Linked DNA regions of Ruegeria pomeroyi DSS-3. The main gene of each other region encodes a partner of the protein of the gene in region 2 in a complex. Links are inferred from orthologs where the notes say so. Each region holds a gene or a part of one and is shown on either strand. Other genes may lie near its edges.

Region 1 (3,319 bases), on a different replicon or contig from region 2:
GGTGCGTCTGGTGCAGCCCAACGCGCCGCAGCACCAGAAATGGGATCCCGATTGGTACCCGCTCTTTCTGGAGCGCCAGATCCGCTTTACCGCCGCGGGCACAGCGCCCGATCTGGTGGTCTGGCCGGAATCGGCACTGCCCTACTGGCTGGATGACGCCGGCCCGGTGCTGGAACGGATCGCCGCCGCTGCGCGCGGCACCCCGGTACTGCTCGGGGCCAACCGGGCCGAAGGCCCGCGTATCTATAACGCACTTGCGCTGATCGGGGCGGGCGGGCGGATCGAGGCCACTTACGACAAGCACCACCTTGTCCCTTTCGGGGAATATGTCCCGCTTGGCGATCTGCTGGAACAATTCGGCATCTCGGGGTTTGCCACCCGCAGCGGGCGTGGCTTCAGCGCGGGGCCGGGCCCGGTTACGCTGGCGATCCCGGGGATCGGTGCGGCGCTGCCGTTGATCTGTTACGAGGCGGTGTTCCCCCGCGACGCGCGCGGTACCGCCGAACGTCCCCGACTGCTGGTGCAGGCGACCAATGACGCGTGGTTCGGTACCTGGGCCGGCCCCTATCAGCATCTTGCTCAGGCGCGGATGCGGGCGATCGAGCAGGGGCTGCCGATGGTGCGGGTGGCCAATACCGGTGTCTCGGCGATGATCGACCCCCAGGGTCGCATCACGGCCGCCTTGGCCTTGGGGCGCGAGGGCTATCTGGATGTGGACCTGCCGCCTGCGCTGGCGCCAACCGTTTATGGCCGCACTGGGGATCTGCCGCTGCTGGTGACCCTGCTGGTTCTATTGGCTGCGGCAGCGCGGATACAGGGTCGCAACCTGTTGCCAAATAGCGATTGACCTTGCCAATGGCCCCGCGTATCCCGGCTTGGACCTGCCACAACGGCTTCCTGGCGTGGCGAGGGAAACCTTCAATGGAGCACTTTTCATGTCCCGACAGAACTATATCTTCACTTCGGAATCCGTTTCCGAAGGGCACCCGGACAAGGTGTGCGACCGCATTTCCGATGCTGTTCTCGACGCCTTTCTGACCGAGGAGCCCGAGGCGCGTGTTGCCTGCGAAACCTTTGCCACCACCAATCGCGTCGTGATCGGCGGCGAGGTGGGCCTGTCCGATCAGGCCAAGCTGCGCGAATACATGGGCCGGATCGACCAGATCGCCCGGGACTGTATCAAGGATATCGGCTACGAGCAGGACAAGTTCCACCACGAGACGGTGGAGATAACCAACCTGCTGCACGAACAATCGGCCCATATCGCCCAGGGCGTCAATGCCGCCGAGGGCAAGGACGAGGGGGCCGGCGATCAGGGCATCATGTTCGGCTATGCCACCACCGAAACACCGGCATTGATGCCGGCGCCGATCCAGTACAGCCATGCCATCCTGCGCCGCCTGGCCGAAGTGCGCAAGAACGGCACCGAACCGGCGCTGGGGCCGGACGCGAAATCGCAGCTGTCGGTGATCTATCGTGACGGCATGCCGGTCGGCGTCTCGTCGCTGGTGCTGTCGACCCAGCATCTGGACCCCGATCTGACCAGCGCCGATATCCGCGCCATCGTCGAACCCTATATCCGCGAGGTCCTTCCCGAGGGCTGGCTGAGTGCCGACACTGTCTGGCATGTCAATCCGACCGGCAAGTTCGTGATCGGCGGCCCCGATGGCGACGCCGGTCTGACCGGGCGCAAGATCATCGTCGACACCTATGGCGGTGCCGCGCCCCATGGCGGTGGTGCCTTCTCGGGCAAGGATCCGACCAAGGTGGACCGCTCGGCCGCCTATGCCGCGCGCTACCTGGCCAAGAACGTGGTCGCTGCCGGTCTGGCCGACAAATGCACCATCCAGCTGAGCTATGCCATCGGCGTGTCCAAACCGCTGTCGATCTATGCCGATACCCATGGCACCGGCGACATCGCCCCGGCGGCGATCGAGAAGGCCATCGACACGGTGATGGATCTGACCCCGCGCGGCATCCGCACCCATCTGGGCCTGAACAAGCCGATTTACGAGCGCACCGCCGCTTATGGCCATTTCGGCCGCGAGCCCGAGGCCGATGGCGGCTTCAGCTGGGAGCGCACCGATCTGGCCGAGGCGCTGAAAAAGGCGGTCTGAACCGGTTTCATTGATTAAGCTGAACGGGCGGCTTAAAGGCCGCCCGTTCCGCATTGGTGAGGGCGAGTGATGCAGAGGATCATGGTGATCGGCGGGCCGGGATCGGGCAAGTCCACGCTTGGCCGCAAGCTTGGCGCGCGGCTGGGACTTCCGGTGGTGCATATGGATCCGATCTATTGGCTGGGCGATTGGGTCGAGCGCGACAAGGCCGAAGCAATGCGAATGGCCAAGGAGGTCGCCGACGGTTCGCAATGGGTGTTTGAGGGCAACCATTTCGCGTCGATGGCGTACCGGGCGGAGCGTGCCGATCTGATCGTGTTCCTCGATATGCCCCGCGTTCTGCGCATGTGGCGGATTCTGTGGCGGTCGCTGCGCTACTACGGGCGCACCCGGCCGGATATGGGGCCGAACTGTCCCGAGCGGTTTAACCGTGCCTTTCTTAAGTTCTGCTGGACCTATGACCGCGAGGGACGTTTGCGCGCACTTGGCTTCGTCGACGACTGGCGCGACCGACGTCGCGTTCGCATTCTGACATCGCGGCGGCAGGTCGCGGCATTTCTGGTCGAAATTGACCGGCAGTGAAACGCCCGGATGCGGCATCGTCTTGTGCCCGGCGCAACGTGATCGACGACAGGGCGGCCAGGTGGTCGCCCTTTTTCGTTGACCCGGGGTGTTTGCGCTTGACCCGCACGGCGTGGTTTTTCACCTTTGGCAAGGAAGACGGAGACCGCATATGCGCCAGTTTGCACGCTATACGCTTATCGCCGCGCTGACGCTTGGCTCTGCGCTGATGGCGCATGCGGAAGAGGACGACCTGGTGTTTCGGGTCGATGGCGAGACCCTGGTCTATGACACCACACGCGGTGACGAGGCGGGTGGCACCGACGATATCGAGGTGGCCCATGTCGACCGCCTGCTGGCGCTTCTGCGTCAGAACCCCGAGATCCGGGTACTTGATCTCAATAGCACCGGCGGCAGTCTTTATGCCGGGCGCGAGATGGCGCGGATCGTGCTGGATTTCGACCTCGACACCCTGGTGTCGGGCGAATGTTTCAGCTCTTGCGTGCGCATCTTTCTGGCCGGGGCCGGGCGGCGGATGCTGCTGGGCGCCAAGATCGGCTTTCACCAGACCACCTGGTCGCCCGGGTCGGTCGAGGAGTATTACAACGCCAACCGCGACTCGGACGGCTGGGGCACCCCGT
Region 2 (3,228 bases):
GACCAGCCGTGCCTTGGGTGCCTCACTGCCGCGCCCGGCCAGCATCAGGTGTTCGTTGGGATAGGGCGCGCGCAGCTCGGCCGCGCGGGCCTGCGAGAAGCCGCGCGGCTCGTAATAGGCGGGATCGCCCAGTACCACGATCATCAGATCGCGCTCGGCCGCCCATTTCAGGGTCAGTTGCAGCACTTTCGAACCGATGCCCCGCCCCTGCGCCCCGGGCGCCACCGCCAGCGGGGCCAAACACAGCCAGCCATCGGGCGAGCGCATCCAGGACAGCGCCGCATAACCCAGCAACTCGCCATGTTCCTGAAAGGTGACCTCGGTGGCGATATCCCGGTCGGCGCGCAATTCGCGCACCAGATCCGCCTCGGCCCCGGTATCGAAGGCCGCGCGCAGCAAGGCGTCGACCAGATCGGGAAATACGGCGGGCGGGAATGGTTTCATGCAAAGATCAACTTTCGCTAGACTAAGGGCGGTTCAATTCGCCCCGATCGGCGGGTTCGGCATACACCGCATGGCCCGCAAGGTCACGGTCACCCAATCGTTTTCTTTCCCCGTAATCGAAACCGGCGAGACTCTGCCAGCTGCGGCGGGTGGAAAAACAAAGGGGCCGCCCAAGGGCGGCCCCGGTATTCTACTGCGAAGGGTGGGTATCACATAGGCCCAAGGGCCTATGAACACGCACCTTTTACAGATGATGTTCAGGCGAAATCGCCTTTTACATCATGCCGCCCATGCCGCCCATGTCGGGCATGCCGCCGCCTGCGGGGGCGTCTTTCTGCGGCTTGTCGGCAACCATAGCTTCGGTGGTGATCAGCAGACCGGCAACCGAGGACGCATCCTCCAGAGCGGTGCGGACAACCTTGGCCGGGTCGATCACGCCGAACTTGAACATGTCGCCATATTCTTCGGTCTGCGCGTTGAAGCCGAACGAGGCATCGCCCGATTCGCGCACCTTGCCGGCAACCACGGCGCCGTCGACGCCTGCGTTCTCGGCGATCTGGCGCAGCGGCGCTTCGATGGCCTTGCGCACGATGTTGATACCGGCGGTCTGGTCGGCATTTGCGCCTTCCAGGTCGGCCAGAACCTTGCCTGCCTGAACCAGAGCGACACCGCCGCCCACAACAACACCTTCCTGCACGGCTGCGCGGGTGGCGTTCAGGGCGTCATCGACGCGGTCCTTGCGCTCTTTCACTTCGACTTCGGTCATGCCACCGACGCGGATCACGGCAACACCGCCGGCCAGCTTGGCCACGCGCTCTTGCAGCTTTTCACGGTCGTAGTCGCTGGTGGTCTCTTCGATCTGGGTGCGGATCTGGGCAACACGTGCTTCGATCTCGGCCTTCTCGCCTGCGCCATCAACGATGGTGGTCTCGTCCTTGGTGATCGAGATTTTCTTGGCGGTGCCCAGCATGTCCATGGTGACGGACTCGAGCTTCATGCCCAGGTCTTCGCTGATCACCTGACCGCCGGTCAGGATGGCGATGTCCTGCAGCATGGCCTTGCGGCGATCGCCGAAGCCCGGTGCCTTGACGGCTGCGATTTTCAGGCCGCCGCGCAGCTTGTTCACCACGAGGGTGGCCAGCGCTTCGCCTTCGACATCCTCGGCGATGATCAGCAGCGGCTTTTGCGACTGGATCACCTGCTCGAGCAGCGGAACCATCGGCTGCAGCGAGGACAGTTTCTTTTCGTGCAGCAGGATCATGCAGTCTTCGAGTTCTGCGATCATCTTGTCTGCGTTGGTGACGAAATAGGGCGACAGGTAGCCACGGTCGAACTGCATGCCCTCGACCACGTCGGTCTCGGTTTCCAGGCCCTTGTTCTCTTCGACGGTGATGACACCCTCGTTGCCGACCTTCTGCATGGCTTCGGCGATCTGGCGGCCGATTTCGGATTCGCCGTTGGCCGAGATGGTGCCGACCTGCGCCACTTCGGCGCTGTCGTTGACGGGGCGCGAGGCTGCCTTAATGGCCTCGACAACCTTGGCGGTGGCCAGGTCGATGCCGCGCTTCAGATCCATCGGGTTCATGCCGGCGGCAACCGATTTCATGCCTTCGCGCACGATGGCCTGGGCCAGCACGGTGGCGGTGGTGGTGCCGTCGCCGGCCTCGTCATTGGTGCGGCTGGCGACTTCTTTCACCATCTGCGCGCCCATGTTCTCGAACTTGTCTTCCAGTTCGATTTCCTTGGCGACCGACACACCGTCCTTGGTGATGCGGGGCGCGCCGAAGCTCTTGTCCAGAACCACGTTGCGGCCTTTGGGGCCCAGGGTCACCTTGACCGCGTCGGCCAGGATGTTGACGCCCTTGAGCATCTTGTTGCGGGCTTCGGTATTGAACTTGACGTCCTTAGCAGCCATGTTCTTTCTCCTTGAGAAATATGTTTGGAATGATGCGACCAGAGATCAGAGAAGCGCGTGGCTTACTCGATGATCCCCATGATGTCGCTTTCCTTCATCATCAGCAGTTCTTCGCCGTCGACGGTGACTTCGGTGCCCGACCACTTGCCGAACAGAACCCGGTCACCGGACTTGACTGCCATCGCGATCAGCTCGCCGCTATCCTTGCGGGCGCCTTCGCCACAGGCGACAACCACGCCTTCGCTGGGCTTTTCCTTGGCGCTATCGGGGATGATCAGGCCGCCTGCGGTTTTCTCTTCGCTTTCGGTACGGCGAACCAGCACGCGGTCATGAAGCGGTTTCAATGCCATCTTTGCAGCTCCTTGAGGCTCAAAGTTTGTTTCCCTCCCCCTGCTCTCTCACAGAGGCATTAGCACTCAGGTCTGACGAGTGCTAACGGCGCATAGCTAGGGGGTGGAAAGAGCCGAGTCAACATCGGTGATGTGAAAATCTGCACTGATCGAGCGCCGCGCGCCAAACCGGTTTACATCCCCCGCCCGCTTGCGCAGATTTGCCCGGTCAACATCAGGGGCAGGATCGATGCGGGTCGAAGCGAACGGGATTTACCTGGAAGTCGAGCAGAGCGGGCCGGCGGACGGGGTGCCGCTGATCCTGATCCGTGGCCAGGGCAGCCAGCTGGTGCATTGGCCCAAGGAGCTGGGCGCCGGTTTTGCCGCCGCCGGGTTCCGGACGATCGCCTTTGACAACCGCGACGTGGGACTGTCCCGGCGCTGCCCGGCGCCGGGCGTGCCCGACAGTGCCGACGACATTCTGGCGGCGCTGGCGGCAGGCGCGGACCTGCCCAAACCCTATGGGATCGAGGATATGGT

What was found.
Region 1: the proteins of groL (region 2) and metK are in contact, whole or in part, in a cryo-EM structure (PDB 8P4O), measured with the Escherichia coli proteins. The link is inferred for Ruegeria pomeroyi DSS-3 from one-to-one orthologs.

The regions. Positions count from the first base shown.
Region 1 is NC_006569.1:8,494-11,812, forward strand. What follows is about bases 27-3,026. They hold metK (methionine adenosyltransferase), read left to right. Parts: upstream 27-935; coding sequence 936-2,117; downstream 2,118-3,026. Other genes in these bases: lnt (apolipoprotein N-acyltransferase), read left to right, coding at 27-847; SPO_RS19840 (DNA topology modulation kinase FlaR), read left to right, coding at 2,187-2,699; SPO_RS19845 (hypothetical protein), read left to right, coding at 2,851-3,026. Outside these bases: more of lnt, read left to right, coding at 1-26; more of SPO_RS19845, read left to right, coding at 3,027-3,319. UniProt on the Escherichia coli protein: Catalyzes the formation of S-adenosylmethionine (AdoMet) from methionine and ATP.
Region 2 is NC_003911.12:942,405-945,632, reverse strand. Bases 40-2,948 are described here. They hold groL (chaperonin GroEL), read right to left. Parts: upstream 2,360-2,948; coding sequence 719-2,359; downstream 40-718. Other genes in these bases: SPO_RS04460 (alpha/beta fold hydrolase), read left to right, coding at 2,939-2,948; groES (co-chaperone GroES), read right to left, coding at 2,422-2,709; SPO_RS04475 (GNAT family N-acetyltransferase), read right to left, coding at 40-444. Also shown: more of SPO_RS04475, read right to left, coding at 1-39; more of SPO_RS04460, read left to right, coding at 2,949-3,228.